DNA from 3 places in the Nocardiopsis sp. LDBS1602 genome. Region 2 is predicted to be linked to each of the others. Evidence: riboswitches for the same ligand, from Rfam matches in the RefSeq annotation. Region 2 holds a riboswitch; each other region holds the start of a gene.
The links. A riboswitch is a leader RNA that binds a small molecule or an ion and turns the genes downstream of it on or off. The one in region 2 is predicted to bind cobalamin.

Region 1: linked by a shared signal. The riboswitch ahead of U9J66_RS16540 (VWA domain-containing protein) and the one ahead of metE (5-methyltetrahydropteroyltriglutamate--homocysteine S-methyltransferase) in region 2 are both predicted to bind cobalamin.
Region 3: linked by a shared signal. The riboswitch ahead of U9J66_RS16565 (nitrite reductase) and the one ahead of metE (5-methyltetrahydropteroyltriglutamate--homocysteine S-methyltransferase) in region 2 are both predicted to bind cobalamin.

What each region holds. Positions count from the first base shown of each region.
Region 1 covers NZ_JAYLVW010000004.1:298,237-308,693, reverse strand. The annotation lists gene U9J66_RS16550 (cobalt-precorrin-4/precorrin-4 C(11)-methyltransferase) at 1-100, shown strand, start outside; gene cbiE (precorrin-6y C5,15-methyltransferase (decarboxylating) subunit CbiE) at 69-1,355, opposite strand; cobalamin riboswitch at 1,411-1,549, shown strand; gene U9J66_RS16540 (VWA domain-containing protein) at 1,583-3,658, shown strand; gene cobO (cob(I)yrinic acid a,c-diamide adenosyltransferase) at 3,658-4,272, shown strand; gene U9J66_RS16530 (cobyrinate a,c-diamide synthase) at 4,266-6,734, shown strand; gene U9J66_RS16525 (ATP-binding cassette domain-containing protein) at 6,885-9,302, shown strand; gene U9J66_RS16520 (cobalt-precorrin-6A reductase) at 9,287-10,081, opposite strand; gene U9J66_RS16515 (cobyric acid synthase) at 10,078-10,457, opposite strand, start outside.
Region 2 covers NZ_JAYLVW010000001.1:1,553,739-1,564,195, reverse strand. The annotation lists gene U9J66_RS07130 (MFS transporter) at 1-449, shown strand, start outside; gene U9J66_RS07125 (TetR/AcrR family transcriptional regulator) at 536-997, shown strand; gene U9J66_RS07120 (ABC-ATPase domain-containing protein) at 1,094-2,848, shown strand; gene U9J66_RS07115 (proteasome assembly chaperone family protein) at 3,252-4,175, shown strand; gene U9J66_RS07110 (quinone-dependent dihydroorotate dehydrogenase) at 4,172-5,317, shown strand; gene U9J66_RS07105 (polysaccharide deacetylase family protein) at 5,381-6,832, opposite strand; gene U9J66_RS07100 (polysaccharide deacetylase family protein) at 7,116-8,654, opposite strand; cobalamin riboswitch at 8,843-9,057, shown strand; gene metE (5-methyltetrahydropteroyltriglutamate--homocysteine S-methyltransferase) at 9,197-10,457, shown strand, end outside.
Region 3 covers NZ_JAYLVW010000004.1:309,790-320,246, reverse strand. The annotation lists gene U9J66_RS16600 (DsbA family oxidoreductase) at 1-276, opposite strand, end outside; gene soxR (redox-sensitive transcriptional activator SoxR) at 405-854, shown strand; gene U9J66_RS16590 (RNA ligase (ATP)) at 965-2,047, shown strand; gene U9J66_RS16585 (sodium:solute symporter) at 2,097-3,599, opposite strand; gene U9J66_RS16580 (anhydro-N-acetylmuramic acid kinase) at 3,691-4,866, opposite strand; gene argG (argininosuccinate synthase) at 5,189-6,634, shown strand; gene U9J66_RS16570 (Fur family transcriptional regulator) at 7,002-7,433, shown strand; cobalamin riboswitch at 7,585-7,788, shown strand; gene U9J66_RS16565 (nitrite reductase) at 7,841-8,713, shown strand; gene U9J66_RS16560 (precorrin-8X methylmutase) at 8,710-9,375, shown strand; gene U9J66_RS16555 (precorrin-2 C(20)-methyltransferase) at 9,372-10,457, shown strand, end outside.

The sequences.
Region 1 (10,457 bases), on a different contig from region 2:
CGTGGGCCGGGCCCTGGACCCGCGCGGGGGAGGGGAGTCCCACCTCTACGATCCGTGCCGCCCCAGGGTCAAGGGTCGACCGTCAGAGCCCACTGGGTGACCGTGCGCGCGGGCGTCCACCCGGTGAAGGTGCCGACGGGCGCGGCGGTCTCGACCTGGATCCGGGTGAGCTCTCCGCCGTGACGACGGCGGGCGTCCGCGAGCAGGGCCTCGGTCTCCAGGGTCACGCCGTGCACCACGAGCCGGCCGCCCGGCGACAGGGCGTCCAGGCAGGCGTCGAGTACGCCCGGCCGGGTCGCGCCACCGCCGACGAACACCGCGTCGGGCCCGGCGAGATCGCCCAGCGCCTCCGGGGCCCGGCCGGTGACCACCCGGAGACCGGGGACCCCCAGCCGTCCGGCGTTGCGTTCGATCCGCGCCGCCCGGTCGGCGTTCGCCTCCACGGCGTCGGCCGAGCAGGTCGGGTGGGCGCGCATCCACTCGATGCCGATCGATCCGGCCCCCGCGCCCACGTCCCACAGGTGCTGTCCGGGCGAGGGCGCCAATCGGGCCAGGGCCGAGGCGCGCAGGTCCCGTTTGGTGAGCTGGCCGTCGTGTTCGAAGGCGTCATCGGGAAGTCCGGTGACCAGGCCGTACCCGACCGGTCCGGCGAGTTCGAGGGCGAGCACGTGCAGGGCGGAGACCTTCTCGACGGGGATGGACGCCCATCCTTCGGCCGTGCCCTCCAACCGTGACTCCGAGGGCGCGCCCAGGTCGCCCAGGACCGTCATCCGGCTCTCTCCGTACCCGGCGCCGACCAGCATCCCGGCGACCGTCGCGGGCGTGCCCGCGTCGGAGGAGAGCACCAGGACACGACGTCCCGGCGCGAGTCTGCGCAGAAGCGGGCGGGGGTCCCGGCCGACGAGGCTCACCACGGCGCACCGTTCGGCGGGCCACCCCATACGGGCGCGGGCCAGGGCGACGGAGGAGACGGCCGGTTCCAGACGTACGGTCTCGGGACCCAGCGCGTCGATCAGGGTGGTGCCGATCCCCGACACCAACGGGTCTCCGGAGGCGAGCGCCACCGTACGGGCCCCGTCGAGGGAGGCCAACAGGTCGGGCAGCCCCTCACGGAGCGGGGAGGGCCAGGGCTCGCGGCGTTGCCCGGGCGTCTCCGGAAGCATGGACAGGTGCCGGTGGCCGCCCAGCACCACCTCCGCCTCCAGAACCAGCGTGCGCAGGCGTTCGGGCAGCCCGGACCAGCCGTCGGCCCCGACACCGACGACGGTGATCCCGACCCCTTCGGCGGGGAGGGGCGTCTCGCCCGGCAGGGCCCGGCCGGGCGCCCGACGGGGAGGGCGCGTGTCGTCCTTCATGGCCCTGACGCTATCGTGGCGGGCAACAGGCGCGAGGTGCCCCTGCCCGCCCGGCCATCGGAAACGGTGGTGACGGCGGGAGGGGAGAATCTGGGAAGCCCGGTGAGATTCCGGCACAGGCCCGCTGCGGTGAACCGAGCCTCCGTGAGGAGGACCCGGCAAGTCCGAAGACCGGCCTCGCGCCCGCCCATGACGTATGGCGAAACGAGCGGGAGCCTCACATGCCATTGCGGTCTTCGCACTTTCCCTTCTCCGCGATCGTCGGTTGCGACACCGAACCCCTCGACGACCTCGGACTCTCCCTGGTCCTGACCAGCGTCTCGCCGGAGATCGGCGGCGTCCTGGTCCGCGGCGAGAAGGGCACCGCCAAGTCCACCGCGGTGCGGGCGCTGGCCTCCCTGCTGCCGCCCATCGACGTCCATTGCGGGGACCGCTTCTCCGTGGATCCGGCCGACCCCGGACAGCACTCGCCCGATGGTCCCTTCGGCCCCGAGACCCCGGTGGAGAGCCGGCCGGTCCGGCTGGTCGAACTCCCCGTCGGCGCCACCGAGGACCGGGTCCTGGGCTCCCTGCACCTGGAGCAGGCGCTCACCCGAGGACAGGTCGCCTACGAACCCGGACTACTGGCCCGAGCCCACCGCGGGCTGCTCTACGTCGACGAGGTCAACCTCCTCCACGACCACCTGGTCGACCTCCTGCTGGACGCGGCGGCCACCGGCCGGGTGACCGTCGAACGCGACGGCTTCTCCGTGGAGCACACGGCCCGCTTCCTGCTCATCGGCACGATGAACCCGGAGGAGGGCGAGCTGCGCCCGCAGCTCCTCGACCGCTTCGGGCTCACCGTGGAGATCGCCGCGCCGACCGAGCCCCGTGCCCGCGCCGAGGTGGTCCGACGCCGGATGGCCTACGACACCGACCCGGCCGGCTTCGCCGAGCGCTACCGTGAGACCGAGCGGGCCCTGTCCGCGCGTATCGCCGAGGCGCGCGACGCCCTGGACCGGGTCCGGCTGTCCGAGGCGGCGCTGCTCAAGATCGCCGAGGTGTGCGCCGCCTTCGAGGTCGACGGTCTGCGCGCCGACATCGTCACCGCCCGCACGGCGGTCGCGCACGCCGCCTGGGAGGGGCGGACCGAGGTGACCCGCGCCGACATCCGCCGCGCCGCCACCCTCGCCCTGCCGCACCGGCGCAGGCGCAACCCCTTCGACGCCCCGGGGCTGGACGAGGAGCTCCTCGACCGGGTCCTGGGCGAGGAGGAGCTCCCGCCCGATCCGCCGGAACCCTCGGGCCCGGACGGCGGCGACGACCCCGTCGACACCCCGCCCGAGGGCGACGGCGCACCGGACGCCGAAGGCCCCGAACCCACCGAGGGCCCGGCCGACGGACCGATCGGTGAGGAGACCGGCCCGGAGCCGGAGACGATCCCGGAGCCCGCTCCGCAAGAACCCGTGGGCGAGGATCGCCCCGACTCCGAGTCCCGGCCGTCCGCCGCCCCGCTCCCCACGGCCAAGGCGGCCGCCCCCTACCGCCCCCGTACGTTCACCGTGCGGGGGACCGGAGAGGGCGCCGACGGTCGACGCAGCCGCGCCATCGGAACCCGGGGCCGCCGGGTCGGCGCCTCCCGCCCCGGCCCGGGCCGGGGCTCCTCGCTCCACCTGGTGGAGACCGTGCGGGCCGCCGCCTCACGACCGGGCGAGGGGGAGCGGATCCGGCTGCGTCCGGAGGACCTGCGCGTCGCGATCCGGGAGGGCCGGGAGAGCAACCTGGTCCTGTTCTGTGTCGACGCCTCCGGCTCCATGGCCGCGCGCAAACGCATGACCGAGGTCAAGACCGCGATCCTCTCGCTCCTGCTGGACGCCTACCGCAGACGCGACAAGGTCGGCCTGATCACCTTCCGGGGGAGCACGGCCGAACTCACGCTGCCGCCCACCCGTTCGGTGGACGTGGCCGCCGTCCGTCTCGACGAGATGCCCGCCGGCGGCCGCACCCCGCTCGCCGAGGGGCTGCTGGAGGCTGCCCGGGTGGTCCGACGGGAACGCCTGCGCGACGCGCGCCTGCGTCCGCTCCTGGTCGTGGTCACCGACGGCCGGGCCACCGGGGGACGGGGCGCCGTCGGTCGTGCCCTGGACGCCGCCGACCACGTCGCCGGCCTCGGGGTCACCACGGTCGTGGTGGACAGCGAGTCCGGCCCCCTGCGTCTGGGGCTGGCCGCCACCCTCGCCGCCCGCCTGGACGCCGACCATCTGCCCGTCGGCGAGGTCGACGCCGACGCCCTGAGCGACGCCGTACGAGAAAGGGCCGCCTGATGCCCCAGGGACAGCCGTCCGTCGTCCCCGACGACGGACTCACCACACGCCAACGCCGCAACCTTCCGCTCCTGGCCGTCCACACCGGTGACGGCAAGGGCAAGTCGACGGCCGCGTTCGGTCTGGCCCTGCGCGGCTGGAACCAGGGCTGGCGGATCGGGGTGTTCCAGTTCGTCAAGTCGGCGAAGTGGCGCATCGGCGAGCAGACCGTCCTGGAACGCCTGGGCCGGCTCCACGAGGAGACCGGCGAGGGCGGCCCGGTCGAATGGCACAAGATGGGCTCCGGCTGGTCCTGGATCCGCCACCGCGACGGGGCCGAGGACCACGCGGCCGCCGCCGCGCAGGGGTGGGAGGAGATCAAGCGCAGGCTCACCGAGCAGACGCACGACCTGCTCATCCTCGACGAGTTCACCTACCCGATCGCCTGGGGGTGGGTCGACGTCGAGGACGTCGTCGCCGCCCTGGAGAGCCGTCCCGGACGCCAGCACGTGGTGATCACCGGCCGTCGGGCCGACCCGCGTCTACTGGAGGCCGCCGATCTGGTCACCGAGATGACCAAGGTCAAGCACCCGATGGACGCCGGCCGGAAGGGCCAACGAGGGATCGAATGGTGACGTCCCCCCTCCGCCCGGAGGGGACCGCCCCGCCCCGGTTGATGATCGCCGCGCCCATGACGGGGCAGGGCAAGACCACGATCGCGACCGGGCTGATGGCGGCGCTCCGGGCCGCCGGTCACACGGTGAGCGGGCACAAGGTCGGGCCCGACTACATCGATCCCGGTTACCACGCCCTGGGCACCGGACGGCCCGGCCGCAACCTCGACCCCCACCTGGTGGGCGAGGAGCGGGTGGCGCCGCTGCTCCTGCACGGGGCGCGCGGCGCCGACATCGCCGTCGTCGAAGGCGTGATGGGGCTGCACGACGGACGGATCGGCACCGACGGGTTCGCCTCCTCCGCGCACGTGGCGGCCCTGACCGCGACCCCCGTGGTGCTGGTCGTGGACGTGTCCCGCATGTCGCGTTCGGCGGGGGCCCTGGTGGCGGGGATGGTCGCCTACGATCCCGCGGTCGAGGTCGTCGGGGTCATCTTGAACAAGGCCGGGTCGGCCCGCAACGTCGCCGAGATCGCCCGGGCCATGCCTATCCCTGTCCTGGGGGTGGTCTCCCGCGACGAGGAGATCGCCGCGCCCTCCCGCCACCTGGGGCTGGTCCCGGCGGCCGAACGGGCCGAGTCGGCCCGCGCCGTCGAACGGCTCGGCGAGCGCGTCGCGCGCGACGTCGACCTGGACGCGCTGGTGGAGCTGGCCCGTTCCGCCCCGGCCCTGGACGCCCGCCCCTGGGATCCCGCCGACGAACCGGGGATCGCCGCCGCCGACGGTCCGCGGCCGGTGATCGCGGTGGCCGGCGGCCGGGCCTTCACCTTCCGCTACCCGGAGACGGAGGAGTTGCTCACCGCCGCCGGATGCGAGGTCGTGGCCTTCGATCCGCTCGTGGACACCGCGCTGCCCGCCGGGACCCGGGGCCTCTACCTCGGCGGCGGCTTCCCCGAGGTGTACGCGGGTCGGCTCGCCGCCAACCGGGCCCTGCTGACCGAGTTGCGCGACGCCGTCCGCTCCGGGGTGCCCACCGTCGCCGAGTGCGCCGGCATGCTGTACCTGGCCGGGTCGCTCGATGACAGGGCCATGGCCGGGGTCCTTCCCGCGCACGCCCGGATGACGGAGCGGCTCACCCTGCGCTATCCGGTGGCGACCGCGCCCGGAGACACGCTGCTCACCCGCGCGGGCGAGAGCGCCACCGGTCACGAGTTCCACCGCACCCGCATGAGCCCCGGAGCCTGCGCCGAACGCCCGGCCTGGGTCGTCGATGGAGCTCCGGAGGGCTTCGCCTCCGACACGCTGCACGCCTCCTACCTGCACCTCCACTGGGCCGGCCGTCCGCGTTTCGCGGCACGTCTGGCCGACGCCGCGCGCGCGACCCCGCCACCCGCGCCCGCCTCCGTCCCGGCACCCGACCTCGTGTCCCTGAAGGCGGAGGCGGTGGCGGAACCCGTCGCCGACCCGCTCCGCCACCACGGTGACGTCGAGGTGGGCGAGGGGATGCTGGACCTCGCCGTCAACGTCCATCCGGGGCGGCGTCCCGTGTGGCTCGACCGCGCCCTCGCCGAGAGCCTGCGCGAGATCGACGCCTACCCCGACCCCGCACCGGCCCGGGCCGCGATCGCCCGTCGTCACGGGCGCGGGGTCGACGAGGTGCTGCCCACCGCCGGAGCGGCCGAGGCGTTCACCCTGATCGCGCGGCTCCGTTCCTGGCGACGGCCGGTCGTGGTCCACCCCCAGTTCACCGAACCGCACGCCGCGCTCGAACAGGCCGGACACGCCGTCACGAGCGTGCTCTGCCCGGCCGAGAGAGGTTTCGTCCTCGACCCGGACGCCGTCCCCGACGACGCGGACCTGGTGGTCGTGGGCAACCCCACCAACCCCACCGGAGTTCTCCACCCCGCCCGTGACCTGCGTCGACTCTGCCGCCCCGGGCGATTGGTCGTCGTCGACGAGGCGTTCATGGACGCGGTGCCGGGGGAGCCGGAGAGCCTGGTCGAGGAGCGGTTCGAAGGGCTGGTGGTGTTGCGCAGTCTCACCAAACACTGGTCGATCCCCGGGATCAGGGCCGGATACCTCGTCGGCGACTCCGAGGCCGTGCGCGGGCTGGAACGGGCGAGCACGCCCTGGTCGGTGTCCACCCCCGCGATCGCGGCCATGATCGCCTGTACCTCGGAGGAGGCGGTCCCCGAGGCGGAGCGCCGCGCCCGTGAACTCGACGGATGGCGCTCCCATCTCGAAGCCGGGCTGCGCGAGGCCGGGGTGGGGTTCGTCCCCTCACGGGCTCCGTTCGTCCTCGTGCGGGCCGGGGAAGGGGCGCACGCGCGCCTGCGCGCCCAGGGGATCGCGGCGCGCAGGGCCGACACCTTCCCGGGGCTGGACCCCTCCTGGATCCGAGTGGCGGTACGCCCGCCGGAGATCACGCGTCGTTTGACGGCCGCCCTGGCCGGCCTCGTCCCGGACACCGCCCCTTCGGCCTGATCCGGGACGGGCCGGTCGCGTTCACCCCGTTCTGTCCTCGCCCTGTGTCACGATGTGGCGCGTGGCCGAGGAGGGCGTCGAGCAACGGCGACCGTGTGGCCGGACAGGCGACCCGCCCGGATCGGTGTGGACGTCGAGGAGGTCCAGGGGATGGAAGAGACGATGAGCACCGGTTCCGGACACGCCGCCGACGGCCACGACCTGATCCGCGTGCGGGGCGCGCGGGAGAACAACCTCAAGGACGTCGCCGTCGACCTGCCCAAGCGCAGACTCACGGTGTTCACCGGGGTCTCGGGATCGGGCAAGAGCTCGCTGGTGTTCGACACGATCGCCGCCGAGTCGCAGCGGATGATCAACGAGACCTACAGCACCTTCGTCCAGGGGTTCATGCCGCGCACGGAGCGGCCCGACGTGGACCTGCTCGACGGATTGACGACCGCGATCATCGTCGACCAGGAGAGGATGGGCTCCGACCCCCGCTCCACGGTCGGTACCGCCACCGACGCCAACGCCATGCTGCGCATCCTCTTCAGCCGGCTCGGAACCCCCTACGTCGGCCCGCCCGGGGCGTTCGCCTTCAACGTGCCCTCGGTCAAGGCGAGCGGCGCCATCACGGTCGAGCGCGGGGCGAGGAAGGCGGTCAAGGCGACCTTCAGCCGGACCGGCGGCATGTGCGTCACCTGTGAGGGCCGCGGCACGGTCTCCGACATCGACCTCTCGCGCCTCTACGACGACACCAAGGCGATCTCCGAGGGCGCCTTCACCATCCCCGGATGGAAGTCGGACAGCTTCTGGACCGTGCGTCTCTACGCCGAGTCGGGGCTGGTCGACCCGGACAAACCGATCCGCGAGTTCACCGACAAGGAGAGGTGGAACCTCCTCCACCACGAGCCCGTCAAGGTCAAGATCGACGGGGTCAACCTCACCTACGAGGGGCTGATCCCCAAGATCCGCAAGTCGTTCCTGTCCAAGGACCGGGAGGCGATGCAGCCGCACATCCGGGCGTTCGTGGACGAGGCCGTCACCTTCACCACCTGCCCCGACTGCGACGGGACCCGCCTCACCGAGAGGGCGCGCTCATCGCGGATCAGAGGGGTGAACATCGCCGACGCCTGCGCGATGCAGATCAGCGATCTGGCCGACTGGGTCCGGGGGCTCGACGGGATCGAGGAGAGCGCCGAGGCCGGAGGAGGCGAGGCGCGCGGCACGGTGGCGCCGCTGCTCACCACCCTGCGACGGACCCTCGACTCGTTCGTGGACATCGGCCTGGGCTACCTTTCCCTGGAACGTCCCTCGGGCACCCTGTCGGGCGGCGAGGCCCAGCGCGTCAAGATGATCCGACACCTGGGCTCCTCCCTCACCGACGTCACCTACGTCTTCGACGAGCCCACCATCGGCCTGCACCCCCACGACATCGGTCGGATGAACGAACTGCTGCTGAACCTGCGGGACAAGGGCAACACGGTGCTGGTCGTGGAGCACAAGCCCGAGACGATCGCCATCGCCGACCACGTCGTCGACCTCGGACCCGGGGCCGGGACGGAGGGCGGAAGCGTCGGTTTCGAGGGGGACGTCGAAGGACTGCGCTCCTCCGGCACCCTCACCGGACGCCACTTCGACGACCGGGTCCGGGTCAAGGAGAGCACGCGCACGCCCACCGGGGTCCTGCCGATCCGCGGCGCGAAGGCCAACAACCTGCGCGACGTCGACGTCGACATCCCGCTGGGGACGCTCGTCGTGGTCACCGGCGTGGCCGGCTCCGGCAAGAGCTCCCTGGTGCACGGCTCGATCTCCTCCGACGCGGGCGTGGTCTCGATCGACCAGGGCGCGATCCGCGGTTCCCGACGGAGCAACCCGGCCACCTACACCGGGCTCCTCGACCCGATCCGCAAGGCGTTCGCCAAGGCCAACGGGGTCAAGCCGGGACTGTTCAGCGCCAACTCCGAGGGGGCCTGCCCCAACTGCGGCGGGATCGGGGTGATCTACGCCGACCTGGTGATGATGGCCGGTGCCACCGTCACCTGCGAGGAGTGCGAGGGGCGGCGGTTCCAGGCCTCGGTCCTGGAACACCGCTTCGGTGGACGCGACATCGCCGAGGTGCTCGCCATGTCGGTGGCCGAGGCCGAGACGTTCTTCGGCGCCGGTGAGGCGAGACTGCCCGCCGCCCACCGGATCCTGGGCCGGCTCTCCGACGTCGGGCTCGGCTATCTGCACCTGGGACAGCCGCTCACCACCCTGTCCGGAGGCGAACGCCAACGGCTCAAGCTCGCCACCCACATGGGCGACAAGGGCGGCGTCTACGTCCTGGACGAGCCGACGACCGGCCTGCACCTCGCCGACGTCGAACAGCTGCTGGCCCTCCTGGACCGGCTCGTCGACTCGGGGAAGTCGGTCATCGTCGTCGAACACCACCAGGCGGTCATGGCGCACGCCGACCACATCATCGACCTGGGCCCCGGCGCCGGACACGAGGGAGGCCGGGTCGTGTTCGAGGGGACCCCGGCCGAGCTGATCGCCGCGCGCTCCACCCTCACCGGCGAGCACCTGGCGGCCTACGTCGGCGCCTGAGAGCCCGTGTCGTCGGGGCGGGTTCCATGGACGGGCCCGGCCCGGTCGAGGTCGTCGCCCCGCTCCAGCGCGATCACCCAGGCGAAGGCGGTCTCCACGTCGTGGACGGTGGGGACCCCGATCGGGTCCGGTGGACGCCGCACCACCACGACGGGGACGTCCAGCTCCCGAGCCGCCGCCATCTTCGGCCAGGTGTAGGTGCCGCCGGAGTCCTTGGTGATCAGAACGTCCGCCCGGTGCCCGGTCATCAGCGCGCGTTCGCCGTCCAGGGTGTAGGGACCGCGGCTCGTCACCACCCGCCAGGCCGCCGGGGGAGCGGGCTCCGGCACGTCCACCACCCGGGCCAGCACCGCGCGGTCGCCGAGGGCCGGGACCAGCCTGGACAGCTCCTGTCGGCCGACCGTCACGAACGGACGCGCCCCCAGCGCGGCCGCCCGCTCCGCGGCCTCCTCGTGGGTGTCGACGTAATGCCAGGCCGGGTCGGGCTCCCAGCCGGGACGCTGCAATCGCAGCAGGGGAAGCCCGTCGTGGGCGGCCACCGCGTTCGCGCTCATGCCCAGGGCGAAGGGGTGGGTGGCGTCCACCACCGCGTCGTAGTCGACCAGGGCCGCGCGCAGTCCGGCCACACCGCCGAAGCCGCCGATCCGCACCTTTCCCACCGGCAGACGGGGGCGAGCCACCCGGCCGGCCAGCGACGACGTCACGTCCACCCCGGCCTCGACCAGCAGCGCGGCGAGCTCACGGGCCTCGGAGGTCCCGCCCAGCAGCAACAGCCTCATCGGGCGCTCCCCGCCGTGCGAGCGGGCGGGCCGCCGGGCGCCAGGACGGGCATGGGCTCGGAGCCGCCGGAACGGGCCAGCTCCAGCAGCGCGTCCACGTCCAGGTACCGCTCCACCAGATCGGCGAGCAGGTCCACCCGTCGCTCGCGCGCGGCAGGGAAGTCCACCCCCGACGGCTCCTGGTCGAGCGTCTCGGCGAGGAAGGCCGAACGGAAGGCGTCCCCCTCCAACGCCCCGTGCCACATGGTGCCGAACACGACGCCCGAACGGGCCCCGCCGGGGAAGGCCTCCACGCCGTCGCCCACGGTGATCCGGCCGTGATGGATCTCGTAGCCGTCCACGGGCGCCCCCAGCGCCTCGCCGGACGGCAGCCTCA
Region 2 (10,457 bases):
TCTTCGGAGGACTCCGGATCCCCTGGCGACCGCGGACCCAGTTGACGGTCGCGGTCACGGGTACGGCCCTGACCGCGCCGCTCCTCCTGACGGCCGACGGCATCGTGACGCTCTCCCTGGTGGTGCTGGTCTCCGGGGTGTTCTTCGCCCCCATGATGATCCTGGTCATGACCCTCATCGAGGGGATCGTCGCCCCGGAACGGCTCACCGAGGGCATGACCTGGGCGCTGACCGGACTGACCGTCGGCACGGCCCTGGGCACCTTCGCCGCGGGCCAGGCGGTGGAGGCCGGTGGGACCGACGGCGGTCTCCACGTCGCGATCGTGGCGGGAGCGGCGGCCCTGGTCGTGGTCCTGGTCGCGAACCGCCTGCCAGAGCGGGCCGCGAAGGGCGGAGAGGAGGTGAACGACTCCGCTACCCTCGGTTCCCGGACCGAGGAGGAGCGCTGACCCAGACCGACGGACGCCGAGCCAAGGGCGAACTGCGCCGCAAGGCCCTCATCGAGGCGACCCTGCGCGTCATCGAACGCGACGGGGTGGCCGGGGTCAGCCATCGCACGGTCTCGAAGGAGGCCGGACTGCCCACCTCCGCCACCACCTACTACTTCACCGGCCTGGGTGATCTGCTCACCGCGGCGCTGACCAGCGTGATGGACGAGGACGCGGGGCGGATGCGCCGCCTGACCACCGAGGGCGACCGTCGACGCGAACTCGCCGAACTGCTCTGTCGGGTCGCGGCGGAACCGGGACGCCTGCTCGCCGAGTACGAACTCTTCCTCCTGGCCGCACGCCGCCCCCACCTGCGCCGGTCCACGGACGACTGGCTGGCCGCGGTGGGGGCGTTCGCCCGCCGCTACACCGACGATCCCGTCCGCGTGCGCGTGGTCACCGCCGTGATCGACGGGATCCTGCTGCACACGCTCCTCCAAGAGGCCAAACCCACCGCCGACGAGTTCGAGGAGATCCTCGACGACGTCCTTCCGAACCCGGAGCCGTAGGGCCGTTCGGCGGGTTATCCACAGGGCCGGAGCGGGGAAGGCGCGAAAGACCTAACCTGGCGGGGCAGTGAGAACCGACGAAGCCGGGGGGAAACGATGACGGGACGGCAGGGCCACGGGTACCGCGGGGGCGGTCGAGGAGGCGGAGGCGGCGGGGGACGCCGGCCCGAACCCGAGCCCATTCGCGGGGTGCGCGACGACGCGCGCCTGTCCCAAGAGCTGTCGAAGATGGACGGCGCCTCCTACGGGCGCTACAAGTCCCTCAAGGGTGACTGGGACTTCGGCGACTTCACCCTCACCGTGCAGCGGGTCCAGGCCGACCCCTTCGCGCCGCCCTCCCGGCTGCGGATCCTGCGCCCCGACGCCGGGATCCCCGAGAGCGCCTACGCCGACCCGGTCCGCCGCCGGGCCACCGCCGACTTCCTGGGCCGACTCGCCCGTCGCCTGCTCAAGGGGTCCAGGCTCAAGATCGACACCGGGGGCCAGGAGGTCCTGGTCCGTTCGTCCTGTCGGGTGGGCGCGGACGGCTCCCTCGACCTGCGGTTCGGTCTGGATCTGCCCGGACACGGACGGCGGATCGACGGGCGCGCCGCCGAGCGCGAACTCTGCCGGACCGTCCCCGAGTTGGTCGACGACCTCGACTGGGAGGAGATCGACCAGAAGGCCGCCGAGGCCTACGCCGACAGCGTGGTCGACACCGTCGCCCTGCGCGAGGCCCTGTCCGACCGCGGGCTGGTCGCCTTCGTCGCCGACGGGGCCGTCCTGCCCCGCCGCAGCGGGGTGAGCGACGAACCCCTGACCGGGGCGGGCATGGTGCCCTTCGCCTCGCCCGAGTCCCTGCGGGTGAGCGTCGACCTGCCGCACCGGGGCACGGTGACCGGCATGGGGGTGCCCGAGGGCATCACCCTCATCGTCGGCGGCGGTTTCCACGGCAAGTCCACCCTGCTGCACGCCCTGGAACGCGGCGTCTACGACCACGTTTCGGGAGACGGTCGCGAACTCGTGGTCACCCGCGCCGACGCGGTCAAGATCCGTGCCGAGGAGGGCCGCCGGGTGGAACGGGTGGACGTCGGTCCGTTCGTGCGCAACCTGCCCACCGGCTCCGACACCAGGGACTTCCGCACCGAGAACGCCTCCGGTTCCACCTCCCAGGCCGCCAACATCTGCGAGGCGGTGGAGGCCGGATCGCACACCCTCCTGGTGGACGAGGACTCCACGGCCACCAACCTGATGATCCGTGACGAGCGGATGCAGGAACTGGTCCACGGCGACCGGGAACCCCTGGTGCCCTTCATCGACCTGGTGCGCCCCCTGTACCGGGAGCACGGTGTCTCCACGGTGCTGGTGATGGGCGGCAGCGGCGACTACTTCGATGTCGCCGACCACGTCGTGATGCTGGACGCCTACCATCCGCACGACGTCACCGAACGCGCCCGCGCGCTCGCCCGCGAACGCACCGACTCCGTGTTCACCCGGCCCCGGGCCCGTGTGGTGGACCCGAGATCGGTGGACGATCGAGGGGCCAAGGGGCGGAGCAGACTCAAGCGTCGCGACATGGACGTGCTGACCTTCGGGGAGAGCGACGTCGACGTCCGCTCGGTGGAGCAGTTCGTCGACGCCGGGCAGATCACCGGGGCCGGGCTGGCCCTGCGCGCCCTGGTCCAGGGCGGCCACCTGAACGGTTCCCGTACGCTCGCCGAGGCTCTGGACTCGCTGGACCGGGCCCTGGCCGAACGCGGGGTCTCTCTGCTCGGCGACGACTTCGACGGGGACTACGTCCTGCCGCGCCGGCACGAGGTCGCCGCGGTCCTCAACCGACTGCGGACCCTGAGGGTCGCCGAACAGCGCTGACCACAGGGGTGCCTCCGAGGGGACGGCCGGCCGCCCTCTCGGCCATCGCGCCATGCGTGATCGGTCGCCCACACCGAAGCTCGGGTGAGGTGTTCGGACGGGGCATCCCGGTCGAGCACCTCACCCTGGCGTGGAACGGGCGGAGGTCCGATCACACGGCCGACGTGTTCGGGAGTCGGCCGCTCCGATCCGTCGGGTCCGTACCCGGTGTGACGGCCGGACCACGACGGGCGCTGTGGCCGTGGTCACGACCGAGGGGTCGACGCCGGTGGGGACCCGGAACGGGTCGGTATGGTGGAAAAGCAGGGCGTGGCGACCCCGAAGTGCGTCACAAGGGACCGTTCGGGTGGGCCTTCGTAGGCGAGTCGTCCTGTGATCCCGACCCTATGGAGACGAGAATCCGGTGCGTGACCCCGCAGATCTGTACGAACTCCATCCAGGCTTCGACGACATCGTCGGCCCGGTGATGCTGGTCTGTCTGGACGGTTTCGTCGACGCCGGACAAGCGGGCCGCCAGACCTCCGAGTGGCTCTTCGAACGGTTCACCGCCGAGAAGGTCGCGACCTTCGACACCGACCGACTCGTGGACTACCGCGACCACCGGCCGACGATGACCTTCGTCGAGAACACCTGGACCGAGTACAAGGCCCCCGAGATCGGGCTCTACCGGATGCACGACGACGAGGGCACGCCCTTCCTCGTCCTGCACGGGCCCGAGCCGGATCACGAGTGGGAGCTGTTCGTGGCCGCCGTCCATCGGCTGGTCGAACGCTTCGCGGTCTCGCTGTCCCTGAGCGTCAACGGCATCCCGATGGCGGTCCCGCACACGCGCCCGGTCACGGTCACCCCGCACTCGACCCGTCCCGAACTGGTCGCGGGGCACACCCCCTGGATCGGCAGGGTGGAGGTGCCGGCCGGGGCGGTCTCGCTGCTGGAGTACCGTCTGGGCGAGCTGGACCACGACTTCATCGGCTACGCCGTCCACGTGCCCAGCTACCTGGCGCAGTCGCAGTACCCGCGCGCGGCCATCGCCGCGATCGGCTATCTGACGGCCGCCACCGGGCTGGCGATCCCCACCGACGACATGGAGGAGACGGCCCGGGCCGCCGACGTGGAGATCGCCGAGCAGGTGGCCGCCTCGGAGGAGATCCAGCGGGTGGTCGCCAACCTGGAGCGTCAGTACGACGACATCGTCTCCTCCCGTGCCGAGAGCGAGGGGGACTCGAGGTCGTTCGGCACGGACGAGGAGGGCCTGCCCACCGCCGACGAACTCGGCGCGGAACTCGAACGCTTCCTCGCGGAACGCGAGGGTGACGGAAACGGATGACCGTGTTCTACCAGATCCTCTTCAGCTCGGTGCTGCGTCACATGGACGCGGAGAAGGTGCACAAACTGAGCTTCGCCGCGTTGCGCGGCGTGACCGCAGTACCGGGGGTCTCCGAGGCCATGACCCGGGTCCTGGGCCCGCGTGAGCCGGAACTGACCGTGCACGCGCTGGGGCGCGAGTTCCCCGGCCCGCTCGGCCTGGCCGCCGGGTTCGACAAGAACGCGGAGAGCCCTCGGGGCCTGGCCGCGCTCGGCTTCGGCTTCGTGGAGGTGGGAACCGTCACCGCCCACCCCCAGCCCGGCAACCCCAGGCCGCGTCTGGCCCGGCTGGTCGCGGATCGCGCGATCGTCAACCGGATGGGCTTCAACAACGAGGGTTCGGCGCTGGTCGCCGAGCGTCTGCACCACGACCGCGACCGTGAGGGCCCCGTGGTCGGGGTGAACATCGGCAAGACCAAGGTGACCCCGGAGGAGGAGGCGCCCGCCGACTACGCGCTCAGCGCGCTGCGGCTGGCCCCCTACGCCGACTACATGGTCATCAACGTCAGCTCGCCCAACACCCCGGGTCTGCGTAACCTCCAGGGCGTGGAGCGTCTGCGTCCGCTGGTCGGCGCGGTGCGCGAGTCGCTGGCCGAGGCCGGCCGCTCCGACCTTCCCCTCCTGGTGAAGATCGCGCCCGATCTGGCCGACGAGGACGTCGACGCCGTCGCCGACTTCGCGCTGGCCGAGGGGCTGGACGGGATCATCGCCACCAACACCACCATCTCCCGTGAGGGCCTGGAGAGCTCGGCCGAGCAGGTGGAGGCGGCCGGTGGCGGCGGTCTGTCCGGAGCCCCGCTCAAGCGGCGTTCGCTGGAGGTCCTGCGCCGTCTGCGCGCCAAGGTCGGTGACCGGGTCACCCTGATCGCGGTCGGCGGCATCGAGACCCCCGAGGACGCCTGGGCCCGGATCCGTGCGGGCGCCACCCTGGTGCAGGGCTACACGGGGCTGATCTACGGCGGACCGCTGTGGCCGCGCCGGATCCACCGGGGCCTGGCCCGGTTGGTGCGTTCCGCCGGCTACCGGTCGATCGAGGAGGCCATCGGCGTCGACGCCCCCGCGCCGGCCCTGAAGGTGGTCGGCGACACCGCGACCGCGGGCTGACACGTGTACGACGAAGGGCCGGTGGGAGAACTCCCACCGGCCCTTCGCCATGGTCCGCCCCCGCTACCAGTTGCCGTCCCAGTCCTCGGGGAAGACGTGCGGGGGTTCGGGGAAGCCCATCGCCTGGCTCGCGGGGACGAACTCGTAGCCCTCGTCCCGCAGCAGCCGGATGATCTCGGGGACCGCGTCCAACGTGGCCTCCTGGGGATCGTGCATCAGGACGACGCCGCCGGGTTCGACCAGGTCGACGACCCGGTCCACGATCTCGTCGCTCGTCAGCCCCTCCCAGTCCTCGCTGTCCACCGTCCACAGGGTCTCGACCATGCCCTGATCGGAGATCTCCCGGTGCACGTCGTCGTCGGTGGCCCCGAACGGCGGCCGGAACAGCTCCACCGTGTGTCCGGTCTGGCGGCGGACCATCGCGCTCACCGAGGCGACCTGGGAGGGCAGCTCCTCGGCGTCCATACGGTTCATGTGCTCGTGCAGGTCGCCGTGGCTGGCGATCTCGTGACCCTCGGAGTAGGCCCTGCGTAGTGGACCGGGGCGGGTCAGGACGGGGCTCCCGTTGAGGAAGAACGAGGCGGTGACCTTCTCGGCCGCGAGCAGGTCCAGCAGGTCCGAGGTGGCGGCCACCGGCCCGTCGTCGAAGGTGAGCGCGACACAGCGGACCTCGTCGTCCTCACAGTCCACGTCGGGGAGCCGGGCGTCGAAGACCCCGGGGACGGGCGGAGGGGCCTCCTCGTCGTCGTCCTCCTCGAACTCGGCCGGTTCCAGGTCGGCGTTCTCGGTCATGGAGGCCTGCCGGGCCCGCTCTCCCAGGTCGGACAGGAGAGGTGCGGCGGTCTCGTGGTCGACGATCACGACCTTGCGTCCGAACTCGGTGGAGGGCACGTGGCCCTCGATCACGGGGGAGAGGTGTCCATCGTCGAACTCCACGACCAGGTCGCCGTTCTCGTTGAAGCCGATCGAGTCGTAGGTCCGCAGCACCGGGTACAGGGTGTCGCCGTCGACCTCCTCGTCGTCGGCCAACTCGTCTCCGACGATCGCGTCGAGCTCGTCGAGGGCCTCCTGTCCGGCCAAGAGCTCGGTGGAGTGGGCGGAGCGGCCCGCGGTGGCGTCGTACCAGTGGGTGGAGTAGCCCTCGCGCATGCCGTGCATGTCCTCTTCGGAGCGCACCAGCCGCACCCCGAGGACGCCTTCGCCCGCGGCCACCAGCTCCCAGTCGACGCCCAGGCTCACCGGGTCCCGGGTCCCCGCGCGAAAGTCGGCGACCTCTTCGTCGACGCGTTCCTTGAGCGCCTCGGTGAACGCGTCGGCGGTCGGGAAGACGGGGAGGGTCACGTCGACGGCCACGTCCGGATCGGGGATGTGGGGATGGTCGTCGTAGTCCTCGGCGGAGGCGGTCCATTCGGAGATCCCCTCACCGGAACCGTCCTGGAGCACCGCCATCCGCTCGTTCCCGGACAGTCCGACGGCCTGTTCCCCGCAGGCCGTCAGGGCCAGGGACAGAGCCACCAGGGCCGTCCCGGCGCGGACCCGGATCGTCCGACCCTCGTGAGGCCGGGGCGGGGCCTGATCCGGTACGACTGAGTTCGATGACACGACCCGACTCCCTCGTCCCTTCGGCGGATGCTCTCCCGCGCTCGCTGGGAGCAACATAGGGGACAGCGCCCCGGCGCCCGGGGCACTGTCCACATGTGGACACCGATCCTCGTCGGTGGTCCTTCCGCTCTACCGAGGTCAGTCCTCCCCGCCCCGGTCGGCGGGGGAAACCTCCCCACCGACCGAAGCCGGGGTTCTACAGATCCGTCCCGTCCACGTAGACCTGTCCCGGTTCGGTGGTACCCAGGAGCTGGGACACGGTGACCATGGTGTAGCCGCGTTCGTCCAGCTCACGGATGATCTTGCGGGACGCGTCGATCGTGGTGTCGTGGATGTCGTGCATCAGGATGATGGCCCCGTCGGAGGCCCCGTCCAGGGCCCTCTCGGAGACCACGCCGGCCTTCCGGTCCTTCCAGTCGTTGGTGTCCACGCCCCACAGGATCTGCGCCAGACCGAGCTCCTCGGTGACCTGGTCGACCGTGCCGTTGCGGGAGCCGTAGGGCGGCCGCATCAGGTTCATCGTGTGGCCGGTCTCGCGCTGGACCAGGGCCTGGGTGGTCTCCAGGTTGGACCGCACGGCGCCGGCGCCGATCGTGGCCAGATCGGGGTGGTCCAGGGTGTGGTTGGCGATCTCGTGACCCTCGGCGTAGGCACGACGCACCGTCCAGGGGTGCTCCCTGACGGGGAGGCCTGTGACGAAGAACGTCGCCTTGGCGTCGTGGGCGGCGAGCATGTCCAACAGCTCGGGAGTGCGCCCGCCGGGGCCGTCGTCGTAGGTCAGAGCGACACAGCGCACCTCGGGGTCGGAACAGTCGACGGAGTCGTCGCGCGGGGACATCACCCCGGGCGCCGCCTCCACGGAGCCGTCCTTGTCGGCCTCCGGAGCGGTCTCCACGGTGAACTCGTCCACGCCGGTGGTGGCGGCGTCGCGTGCACGCAGACCGAACTCCGACAGCAGCCCCTCGGCCTCGTCACGGTCGATCACGGCGTGCAGACGCCCCTCCGAGACGGGGGCGATCTGTCCGTCGTCGAACTCCACGACCAGGTCGCCTTCGGAGGAGAAACCGACCGAGTCGTAGAGGGCGTCGATCGGGTACAGGGAGGAGGTCACCGCGGCGGTGTCGGAGACGGCCTCGCGTACCAGCTCGTTGAACTCCTCCAGTTCGGCCTGGCCGGCCAGGAGGGAGCTGGAGCCGCGGACCACACCGTCACCGGTCTCGTACCAGTAGATGCTGTGATCCTCGCGGGTCTCCTCGGAGTCGGTCTCGGTCGTGGTGACGCGTACGCCCACGATCCCGTCGCGTGCCGCCGTCAGTCGCCACTCGCCGGTCATCGAACGGGCCCCGGGCTCGGCCGCCTCGAACGCGGAGGCGCGTTCGGTGAGCGTGCGGTCCAGGAAGTCGGACAGCGGGTCGGCGTTGGGGATGACCGGATAGGCGACGGTGACCTCACCGCCGCCCTCATAGGAGATGGAGGTCTCCTCGAGGCCGGGGAGCGCGTCCGCGCGGACGTCGGTCAGCCCGTCCACCTCCTCGGCGGGGGGAAGGTCCTCCTCCGCCGACACCGTCGTGGCGTCGTCGGTGCTCGGGCTCATGCCGTTCGGGCCCGGTGGTCGGGTCGCCATGGACAGCAGTCCCACGAGCACCACCAACGCGATCGCGACCGTGAGGACGGGATGATCGGGGGTCATGGTCGGACGGTCTTGCTGCTTCACCTGGGGGTTCTCCACGTTCATCGTCAGACGAACGTCCGCGGGAGAGCGGGGGCATGCCTCTTCCACGCAACGCTGATAACGGGTGTGATGCCGTGCACAGGGCAGGGGTTCGCCCTCGTGCTCGGAGGAAGGGGGTACGCCGGGTACAGGGGCGGAGGGGGATCTCCCTATACTCCCAGCTGTGGAAGGTACACACTCCACCGAGTAATCGGAGTCCGTTCCGCGGACGTCGGAGTGTGTCGAAAGAGGGAACCCGGTGTGAGTCCGGGACTGCCCCGCAGCGGTGAGTGGGAACGAAAGTCGTCAAAGGCACTGGTGCTTCGACCCGACGGGTCGGACCCGGGAAGCGACGGCCGGTAGGCGGATCGACGTCTCGTCGAAGGTGCCCACGAGTCCGAAGACCTGCCTCCGCCCGGTGACGCGTCCGTGTCGCCGGTGGTCCCGTGCCCCGAGGGAGGGCCGAGGTCGCGAGACGGGTGTGTCCTTCGGCTCATCCGTGCTCCTCGCGTTCTCTCCCCTCTCCGGGATCGGTGCCCGGCTTTCGACGAGGGAGAGAAGCTTTCATGTCCACCACTCCGACGGCCTCCGGACCGTCCGTGCGCTCCACGGTGCACGGCTACCCGCGTATCGGTCCCCGCCGTGAACTCAAACGCGCCATCGAGTCCTACTGGAAGGGCGCCACCACCGCCCGGGAGCTCGACGACGTCGCCGCCGGCCTCCGTCGGGACGCCTACACCCGGCTGCGCGAGGCGGGTGTGGACGACATCCCGTCCAACACGTTCTCCTACTACGACCACGTCCTGGACACGGCGGTCATGTTCGACCTCGTGCCCTCCCGTCTTCCCTCTCCGGCGCGGGCGGAGGAGCGGGACGAGCGGCTCCGCCGCTACTTCGCCCTGGCCCGGGGCGTCCAGGGGGCGCCTCCGTTGGAGATGACCAAGTGGTTCGACACCAACTACCACTATCTGGTCCCCGAGCTCTCGCCGAGCACCCGGCCGCGTCTGGTCGACGACAAACCCGTCGCGGAGTTCCGTGAGGCCCTGGACGCGGGCTTTCGGACCCGGCCCGTGCTGCTCGGTCCGTTGACCTTCCTTCTCTCGGCCAAGGTCGCCGACGACGCCCCCGAGGGGTGGGAGCCCATCGAGCTGCTCGACCAACTCTTGGACGCCTACGTCCGGCTGCTGGCCGATCTCGCGGCGGCGGGCGCCACCGAGGTCCAGCTCGACGAGCCGATCCTGGCCACGGACGAGGGTCGTGCCGCCGTCGGGTACTTGGAGCGCTCCTACAGGCGGCTGGGAGAGGCGGAGGAACGTCCCTCCCTCCTGGTGTCCACCTACTTCGGTTCGATCGGTCCGGCGGCGCTACGGGTGCTCAAGGAGTCCCGGGTGGAGGCGGTCGGCCTCGACCTGGTCACCGACGGGGAGGGGTTCGAGGACCTGGCGGCCGTCTCCGGTCTGGGCTCCACACGGTTGGTCGCGGGTGTCGTGGACGGTCGTAACGTCTGGCGTACCGACCTGTCCTCGGCGATCGGTCGGCTGGGCACCCTTCTGGCCCTGACGGACGAGCTCTCGGTGAGCACCTCCTGCTCGCTGCTGCACGTGCCCATCGACCTGGACGCGGAGACCTCCCTGGCGCCGGAGCTGCGTGAGGCCCTGGCCTTCGCCGTGCAGAAGGCCGGAGAGGTGGCCCTGCTCGGTCGGATCCTCTCCGAGGGCGAGGCCGTCGACACGGGGGCCTCCACACCGCGCAACCCGGCCTTCACCGACGCCCGTGTCCGGGCCCGCCTCGACGCGCTGGGGCCGGACGCCTACGAGCGTCCCGAGG
Region 3 (10,457 bases), on a different contig from region 2:
GGGGACCCCGTCCATCCGAATCCTCAGGCCGAACGCGCGGCCGGCGGTCTCCACCCGGTCCCGCATGGCCCGCCAGCCGTCCTCGTCCATTCCCCAGGAGGCCAGGGCCACTTCGCGCACCGTCCGCCCCGGGTGTCCCTCCCCGTGGGGGTCGAGGAGATAGCTCGCCCGCACCACCGGTTCCCTCCGGTCCCTTCGCTCCAAGGCCGCGGCCAGGGAGCGGTGCCCCATCCAGCACCAGGGGCATCTCACGTCGGCCCAGACGGTCGGTGTCATCGTCCACTCCTCGATCGATCGGCGCCCCGCCGTCCGGACCGCCGTCGCGTAGAGTCCACTACGTCAAGTGGACTTGATGTCAAGCACGGTCCGAGAACATCGGACCGCCCAGGACGAGGAGGTGGACCGTGCCGCCGTTGGACCCGGAGATCACCTGGCTCAAGCCCGGCCAGATCGCCGAGCGCGCGGGCGTGGCGGTCTCGACGCTGCACTACTACGAGAGCCTCGGGCTGATCGACAGCAGGCGTACGGCGGGAAACCGTCGTGAGTACCGCCGGGACACGCTGCGGATCATCGCGTTCATCCGAACGGCCCAACGTCTGGGGATGTCCCTGGAGCGCATCAAGGAGGCCCTCGACGGTCTCCCCGACGAGGGGCTGCCCACCAAACGCGACTGGGCCCGGATCTCCCGCGAGTGGTACGACGACCTGTCCGGGCGTATCGAGGAGATGACCGCCCTGCGCGACCGGTTCTCCGACTGCATCGGCTGCGGCTGTCTGTCCCTGGTCTCCTGCCCCTACTCCAACCCGGACGACGTGCTCGGGCGGGACGGCGCAGGCCCCCGACGCTTCCCCTGATCGTCACAGCGGTCCGGTAGGGATGGAAAAGACGTTGTGATCCCGGCACGTCCTCCGTGATAGTGGCCGGGACACCATCCGCATCGACACCTCCCCCCAGGAGTCCTTTCATGTCCACCCTCCGGGTCACCGCCGAACGACTCACGATCCTGCCGCACCCCGACGCCGACGCCCTGGAGCTGGCGAAGGTCGGGCTCTTCCACGCGGTCGTGGCCAAGGGCGCCTACCGGACGGGCGACTGGGCCGTCTACATCCCCGAGGGGGCCCTCCTGCCCGAGGACCTCATCGAGGAGATCGGTCTGACCGGACGGCTCGCGGGGTCGAAACGGAACCGGGTCAAGGCCATCCGGCTCCGAGGCGAACTCTCCCAGGGCATCGTCTGCCGTCCCGCCGCGCTCGCCGACCGCGACCTGGCGGCCGAGCACGAGGCCGGCACCGACCTCTCCGCCGAACTCGGGATCACCAAGTGGGTCCCGGAGGTGCCCGTGCACCTGAGCGGCGACGTCGTGGCCGCCCCGGATCTCCTCCGGTGGATCGAGATCGAGAACGTCAAGCGCTACCCGGGCGTCTTCGAGTCGGGCGAGCCGGTCGTCGCCACCGAGAAGATCCACGGCACCGCCTGCCTCTACACGCTGCTGGCCGAGAGCGGCGAGGAGTTCGTCTCCTCGAAGGGACACGGTGGCAAGAACCTCGCCCTGGCCCCCGACGACGGGAACCTGTACTGGAGGGCGGTCCGCGCCGCCGAGGTCGGCAAGGCCGCCCGCGCCCTGGCCGAGCGCTTCGGAGCCCGCAGGGTCGGCGTGTTCGGTGAGGTCTTCGGCTCAGGTGTCCAGGACCTGGGCTACGGAGAGACCGGTCGGACCGAGGAGGCGCCGGGGTACGCCGTGTTCGACGTCGCTCTGGACGTGGACGGTCGACGTGTCTGGGTCGACTCCGCCGACCTGGGCGGTCTCCTCGCCGAGGTGGGGCTGCCCGCGGTCCCCGTGCTCCACGAGGGCCCCTACGACGAGGCCCTGCTGATCGCGGCGGCCTCGGGCGCCGAGACCTGGAGCGGGCGCGCCCTGAACATCCGTGAGGGCCTCGTGGTCCGACCGGCCAGGGAACGGTTCTCGAAGGAGCTGGGCGGTCGCGCGATCGCCAAGTTCGTCTCCGACGCCTACCTCACCCGCAAGGGCGGCACCGAGTACGAATGATCCGCGCCGTCCGGGACGGGACCGTCGTGGCCCCGTCCCGGACCGCGGCTCAGGGGCGCTCCTCCTCCAGTGGGGAGGGGCGTTCCGCCGTCTCGATCTCCGGGGCCTCGTCCCGATGGCGCAGGGACAGCAGGGCGCCCAGACCCACGGTGATGGCGCTGCCGATCGCCGTGTACCAGGTGAACCCGACCAATCCCGGGGCGAACAGGAACAGCCAGGCCATGGTCGCCACGGCCACCGTGAAGGCGACGGCGGCGTCGGCCTGGCGGGCCCGGCGCACCCACAAGCCCAGGAAGAACGCCCCCAGCAACCCTCCGTAGGTGATGCTGGCGACCGACAGCCCCAGTTCGACCACCGGGTTGTCGGTGCCGGTGAACATCGCGGCGGCGACGATGAACACCAGACCCCAGCCCAGGGTGAACAGTCGGCTCAGGCGCAGGGCCTCGCCGTCCGAGAGCGTCCGGCGCGAGAACCGCTGGTACAGGTCGGACATGGAGGAGGACGACAGCGCCGACAGGGACGACGACAGGGTGCTCATCGCGGCGGCGATGATCCCGGCCAACAACAGCCCGGACAGACCGGGGGGAAGCCCTTCGGCGATGAACACCGGGAAGAGCTCGTCGGAGGTGCCCATCCCGAGCCGTTCGATCGTGGCCCGCTCGAAGTAGGAGTAGAGCGCCAGCCCCACGGTCAGGAACAGCGCGAACTGGGCGAACACCACGACCCCGCTGACGATCACGGCCTTCTGCGCGTCGCGCAGGCTGCGACAGCCCAGAAGCCGCTGCACGATGATCTGGTCGGCCCCGTGCGACGCGGTCGACAGCAGGGCCCCGCCCAGGACGGCGGTGACCGTCGCGTAGGGGGAGGAGACGGGGTCGGAGGTGAGGTCGAGGAACCGGGTCTTGCCCTCCTCCGCCGCGACCGACAGGAAGTTCACGTCCAGGTTCACGGCGATGACCACCAGGGCCACGATCCCGCCGAGGACGTAGAGACCCATCTGGAGCACGTCCACCCACACCACCGCGCGGATCCCGCCGACCAGCGTGTACAGGATGGTCACGGCGCCCATCACCGCGACGATCGCGAAGTAGGAGACGCCGAGACCGAACGAGTCCAGGACGATCTTCATCGGGATGGCGGCGGCGAACAGGCGCACCCCGTCGGCGAGCAGCCGGGTGAACAGGAAGGTGACCGAGGCGGTGGCCTGCATGCCTCGACCGAACCGCAGCCCCAGGTAGGCGTAGGCGGTGGTCATCTCGCCCCGGTAGTAGCGGGGCAGCAGCAGGAAGGCGACCACGATCCGGCCGACCAGGTAGCCCACGGCGACCTGGAGGAAGGTGACGTCGCCCAGGTAGGCGATCCCGGGAACGCTGATCACGGTGAGCGCGCTGGTCTCGGTGGCCACCACGGAGAGGCACACGGCCCACCAGGGCAGCCGCCGATCTCCGATGAAGTAGTCCTTGATGTCGCGTTGGCGACCGGACAGCCTCAGCCCCAACCAGGCCGAGCACAGCAGATAGAGGACGATGACGACGATGTCGATGGTCTGCACCGGGCGGTTCCTCCGGAGGGTCGACGGGGCGGGCGGTGGGCTCCGGGGACGGGGGCCGGGTCCGAGGTCCCGTGAAGGTCGGCGACCCGGATCAGGGGGCCGGTTCGACGCGTAGGAGTCGCGGGGGCCGATCGGCCGGTTCGGGGAGCCGGAGCGGCCCGGATCCCGGGGTGAAGGAGCCCGCGATGGCGGAATGGCGGGCCCCGGTGCACGCGGGGAGTGCGGCGGGGAGTCCGTGCGCGCTCAGGAAGCCGATCAGGGCGAACAGGTAGGCCTCCTTGGCGTCGCCGTCCAACCCCAGGGCGTCGACGGTGTCCAGCCGGGCCGGTCCGAGCCGGGCGGCGAGCCGATCCATCAGGGCCGGGTTGCGGGTGCCACCTCCGGAGGCCAGCACCTCGACGACCCCGTGGGGGCGCAGGGCGTCGGCGACGGTGACGGCGGTGAGCTCGACCAGGGTGGCGAGCAGGTCGCCGTCGTCGGGGCGGCCCGTCGCGCGCAGGGCCGCCTCCAGGTGGTCGGGCCCGAATAGCTCCGGACCGGTCGACTTGGGCGGGGCCTGTCGGTAGTAGGGCTCGGCCAGCAGGTGGTCCAGGAGTTCGGGGACGGGGGCGCCGGAGCGGGCGAGCCGCCCGTCGACGTCGAGGTCGATCGCCCCGTCGGTGATCAGCCGCATGGCGGAGTCGAGCAGGGTGTTGGCGGGGCCGGTGTCGAAGGCCAGGGGGTCTCGCCCCGGGCGTACGACGGTCACGTTGGCGATCCCGCCGAGGTTGAGCGCGGCGGTGGCCTCGTTCCGCTCGCCCAACAGCAGGGTGTCCAGGACGGCGGCCAGCGGGGCGCCCTGGCCGCCCGCGGCGACGTCGGCGGTGCGCGGGTCCGAGAGCACGGGGACCCCGGTGGCCTCGGCGATCCAGGCGGGTCCGCCCATCTGGAGGGTGCCGTGCACGGTGGGCCCCTCGGCCCAGTGGAAGAGCGTCTGCCCGTGCGAGGAGATCAGGTCGGCCCGGCCCTCGGTGAAGGCCTCCATGCCGGCCAGCGCGGCCCTGCCGAACTCGCGCCCTATCAGGGTGTCGAGCCGGCAGACCGTCTCCAGGGTGGTCGACGCCGGAGGCAGGGCCGAACGGAGCTCCCGCCGCAGACCGTCGGGGTAGGGGTGGTCGAGGTGGCCCAGCGGGGTCAACCGGATCAGGTCGCCGTCCAGGGCGAACCGGGCGGCGGCGACGTCGATCCCGTCCGCCGAGGTGCCGGAGGACACACCGATGACGATCATGCGGCTCCCGGGGCGGGGAGGGGGCGTCGGGGTCCGTCACCCGCCCCTGCCGTGCGCGGACCCACCGTGTGACAGCGATATACCGCGCCTCCCCCCGCGTCAACACCCCCTCGTCGTTCTGGTCGGAGCCGTGATGGGACGGTGGCCGGGGCGCGGGGTCGTGGTCGTCGCCGGGGAGCGGAGGAAGGGGGTCCGGTCGAACCGGGCGGCCCGGTTTCGGAGGGTGGTACCCGCAGGTCGGGGGTGGTGGGATGACGAGGGTCACAGGATCGCGCGCCGATCCGAATTGCATGTTCATTCATAAGGGTGCATGCTTATTGTCATGTCCAAGGTACTCACTTCCCTTCCCGCCGGCGAGCGCGTCGGAATCGCCTTCTCCGGAGGCCTCGACACCTCGGTCGCGGTCGCGTGGATGCGCGAGAAGGGTGCCGTCCCGTGCACCTACACCGCTCACATCGGCCAGTACGACGAGCCCGACATCGAGTCGGTGCCCGGCCGCGCCTCCGACTACGGCGCGGAGATCGCCCGCCTGGTCGACGGTCGCGCCGCCCTGGTCGAGGAGGGGTTGGCCGCCTTGGCCTGCGGTGCCTTCCACATCCGTTCCGGTGGACGGCCCTACTTCAACACCACCCCCCTCGGCCGCGCCGTCACCGGCACCCTGCTGGTCCGCGCCATGCTGGAGGACGGGGTCCAGATCTGGGGCGACGGCTCCACCTACAAGGGCAACGACATCGAGCGGTTCTACCGCTACGGTCTGCTCGCCAACCCCTCCCTGCGTATCTACAAGCCGTGGCTCGACGCCGACTTCGTCAACGAGCTGGGCGGCCGCAAGGAGATGTCGGAGTGGCTGGCCGAGCGCGACCTGCCCTACCGGGACAGCACGGAGAAGGCCTACTCCACGGACGCCAACATCTGGGGCGCCACCCACGAGGCCAAGGCCCTGGAGCACCTGGACACCGGCATCGAGCTCGTCGACCCGATCATGGGCGTGCGCTTCTGGGACCCCGAGGTCGAGATCGTCCCCGAGGACGTCACCATCGGCTTCGAGCAGGGCCGGCCGGTCACGATCAACGGCAAGACCTTCGCCTCCTCGGTCGACCTGGTCCTGGAGGCCAACGCCATCGGCGGCCGCCACGGTCTGGGCATGTCCGACCAGATCGAGAACCGCATCATCGAGGCCAAGAGCCGCGGCATCTACGAGGCCCCGGGCATGGCGCTGCTGCACGCCGCCTACGAGCGGCTGGTCAACGCCATCCACAACGAGGACACCCTCGCCAGCTACCACAACGACGGTCGGCGTCTCGGCCGGCTCATGTACGAGGGGCGCTGGCTGGAGCCGCAGGCCCTGATGGTGCGCGAGTCGCTCCAGCGCTGGGTGGGCACCGCCGTCACCGGCGAGGTCACCCTGCGGCTGCGTCGGGGCGAGGACTACTCGATCCTCGACACCACGGGCCCCTCGTTCAGCTACCACCCGGACAAGCTGTCCATGGAGCGCACCGAGGACTCCGCCTTCGGTCCGGGCGACCGCATCGGCCAGCTCACCATGCGCAACCTCGACATCGCCGACTCCCGCGCCAAGCTGGAGGACTACTCCCGGCTCGGCATGGTCGGCAGCGAGCACCCGACCTCGATCGGCGCCGCCCAGGCGGCCTCGACCGGTCTCATCGGCGCCATGCCCGAGGGCGGCGCCCAGGAGATCGCCTCTCGCGGCGAGGTCGACGACGCCGAGTGGCTCGACCACGCCGCGATGGAGTCCGGCACGGACTGACCCTCGCGACCACCGCGCCGCCACCGTCCCCGAGGCTTCCGGGGCCGGTGGCGGTCGCATGTCCGGGGTCGGTGAATGTGAGATCCGCCCCCGGGCGCGGCCCTCTCCGCCGGTGGGTTCGAGGGCCCCGAGGGAATGGCGTGCGGGGTCCGGATGTTCGGAAAGCCGGGCCACGCGCATGATCCGGGCCGGATCGGGAGAACGATCGGGCATAGGGTGCGCTCGAGGGTCGGGTGATCCGCGCGCCGCCGCCGACGTCGATCACGGTGACAGGGGTGTGGGCAGGCCCGGCGGAACTCTCGCCCCATTAGAATGGAACGATCACATTATTTGAGTTGATCCAGAAAAGACGGAAGGTCCAACGAGTATGCCGACCCCCTCGGACTTCGAGCGGATGTTGCGCGAGTCCGCGCTCCGGGTGACCGGTCCCAGACTGGCCGTCCTCTCCGCCGTGCACGCCCACCCGCACGCGGACACCGATTCGATCATCCGCGTCGTGCGCGAAGAGATCGGCGCCGTGTCCAGCCAGGCCGTCTACGACGTCCTCAAGGCCCTGACAGGCGTGGGTCTGCTGCGCCGCATCCAACCGCAGGGCACGGTGTCCCGCTACGAGACGCGGGTGGGGGACAACCACCACCACGTCGTCTGCCGTTCCTGCGGCGCCATCGCCGACGTCGACTGTAGCGTCGGCCACGCTCCCTGCCTCACCGCCTCCGACGACCACGGGTTCGAGATCGACGAGGCCGAGGTCGTCTACTGGGGCCTGTGCGGCTCCTGCTCCGAGGCGCGCGTCTCCTGAGAGCCCCCTCCCTCGATCCCCAGGGCGCCCTCCATGGGCGTGCCGGCCCTGTGGGGTCCCCTTCGCCGTGCCCACCGCTCTCCTGATCACGTCTCCCGGCCCTCGAGGCAGGGTCCCCGCGGCCCCGGGACGATCCGCTCGAACCGGACACGGTAATCTCGTCTGGCCAGTCGAACTCCACCTCATGGAGCAGGGAACCCGGTGCGAATCCGGGACTGACGCGCAGCGGTGAGGGTGACGGGCGGACGTGTTCCGGGACCGAGGTCCCGGGACGGCCACTGGGCGGGGAGCCCGGGAAGGCGTTCCGCACCGGTCGACCCCGAGTCCGAAGACCTGCTGGCGCTGGCGGTGACGGTCCGCCAGGTTCCCGCGGGCCTCGCGAACGGGCCCCTGATCGAAGGACCCGCATGTCCCCGACCGCCGTGCCCCGAACCCGGCACGACCGCTGCCCCGGAGCCCTGCGCCCCTGGCCCGCCGACGACGGCCTCCTGGTCAGACTCCGCCTCATCGGAGGCCGCGTACCCGCTCCGGCGCTCACCGCCCTGTCCTCGGTGGCCGAGGAGTACGGCGACGGGCGGGTCCACGTCACCGGTCGGGCCAACCTCCAACTGCGCGCCCTGCCCGGACGGGAGGGGAGGCTGGACCCCGAGGCGCTCCGTTCCCTGGAGGCGACCGGACTCCTGCCCTCGCGCACCCACGAACTGGTCCGCAACGTGATGGTCTCCCCGTGCACGGGCACGTCGGGAGGGCGGGCCGACCTACGGCCGGTCGCGGCCGAACTGGACCGGCTGCTGTGCGCGAACCCTCGTCTGGCCTCCCTTCCGGGCCGTTTCCTCTTCGTCCTGGACGACGGCCGCGGTGACCTGCTCGACCGCACCTGTGACCTGGGCCTGACCGCCCTCGACGACCGGTCGGCCCAGCTCCGGGTCGGCGAACACCCGGGCGCGACGGTCCCCCTCGACGAGGCCGCCGGGACGCTGATCCGACTCGCCGAGACCTTCCTCGAACGGCGTGGCTCCGGTCCCACGGCGCCCTGGCACGTCACCGAGCTCTCCTCCCCCCTGGCCGAACCGGCCCGGCCGGACCCCCGCCTGCCGGACCCGGCACCACCCCTGCCGCACGGCCCGCTCCCGGACGGCGGCCGCCACGTGGCCGTGCCAGAGGAGGGGCTGGACCGTGCCGCGATCACGGAACTCGTGGAGGAGGCCCGCGCGGCCGGCCACGACGCACTCGTCGTCACGCCCCGGCGTGGCGTCCTCATCCCCGGAGGGACACGGTGACCACCCCGAAACGCCCGCCCAGACGCTACGACTACATCGACGACGGACCCGCGATCTACGTCGACTCGTTCGCGACCATCCGGAGCGAGGCCCGGCTCGACCACCTGCCCGCCGACGCCGAACGGCTCGCGGTGCGCATGATCCACGGCACCGGTCAGGTCGACCTGGCCGAGGACCTGGTCGTCCATACCGGTCTGGTGTCCGCCGCGCGTGCGGCGCTGCGGGCCGGCGCGCCTATCCTGTGCGACGCCACCATGGTCGCGACCGGGGTGACCAGGAGCCGGCTACCGGCCGACAACGAGGTGCTCTGCCTCCTCGGAGACCCCCGCGTGCCGGCCCTGGCCCGAGAGTGGGGCACCACCCGCAGCGCGGCCGCGGTCTCCCTGTGGGAACCGATGTTGGAGGGCGCGGTCGTCGCCGTCGGCAACGCCCCCACGGCCCTGTTCCACCTGATGGAGATGTTGATCGACGGGGCCCCGAGGCCGAGCGCGATCATCGGCTGCCCGGTCGGGTTCATCGGCGCCGCCGAGTCCAAGCAGGCCCTCACCGAGCTGGCCGAACGGCATGGGATCGACGTCCCCCACGTGGTCGCGCTCGGCCGTCGGGGAGGATCGGCGATGACCGCCTCGGCCCTCAACGCCCTGGCCAAGGAGGAAGAGTGACCGGACGTCTTCGAGGTGTCGGTGTGGGTCCGGGAGACCCCGAACTGATCACCCTCAAAGCGGCCCGCCTCATCGGTGAGGCCGACGTCGTCGCCTACCACGCGGCCTCCGGGCGAGGGTCCAACGCCCGCCGGATCGCCGCCGACCTGATCCCCGAGGGGGCGATCGAGGAGCGGCTCACCTACCCGGTGACCACCGGCGCCACCGACCATCCCGGCGGCTACGAAGGGGCCCTGGCCGACTTCTACGAGGAGTCCGCCGCGCGCCTGGCCGCCCACCTCGACGCCGGCCGGGACGTCGTCCTGCTCTCCGAGGGCGACCCGCTGTTCTACGGCTCGTACATGTACATGCACGACCGGCTCTCCGAACACCACGAGACGGAGATCGTGCCCGGCGTGCCCGCGTTCACGGCGGCCACGGCCACGGCGGCGGCGCCCCTGGCCCGCCAGACCGACGTGCTCACGGTCCTGCCCGGCACCCTGCCCGAACCGGAGTTGGCGCGGCGGCTCGCCGACACCGACGCGGCCGTGATCATGAAGCTGGGCCGGACCTTCCCCGCCGTCCGTCGGGCGTTGGAGGCGGCCGGCCGGTTGGAGCACGCGGTCTACGTCGAGCGCGCCTCGATGGATCGTGAACGCCGTCTCCCGGTGGCCGAGGTCGACCCCGACACGGTGCCCTACTTCTCCCTGATCCTGGTCACCGGGGACAGCCTCAACGGTCGGCGCTCCAGGGACGGCGCCGTGACGGAGGCGCGGACCCCGGAGTCCGCGACGGCCGAGGCCGAACTGCTGGTCGTCGGCCTGGGGCCCGGCCCCGACCACTGGATCACCCCCGAGACCACGGCGGCGCTGGCCGAGGTGGACCACGTGGTGGGCTACGGCCCCTACGTCGACCGGGTCCCCCAGCGCGCGGGCCTGACCCGCCACTCCTCCGGCAACACCGTCGAGATCGACCGCGCGCGTCTGGCCCTGGACCTGGCCCGTCGGGGCGAGCGCGTCGCCGTGGTCTCGGGCGGGGACGCCGGCGTCTTCGGTATGGCCACCGCCGTGTTCGAGGCGGCCCAGGACCCCGTCCACCGGGAC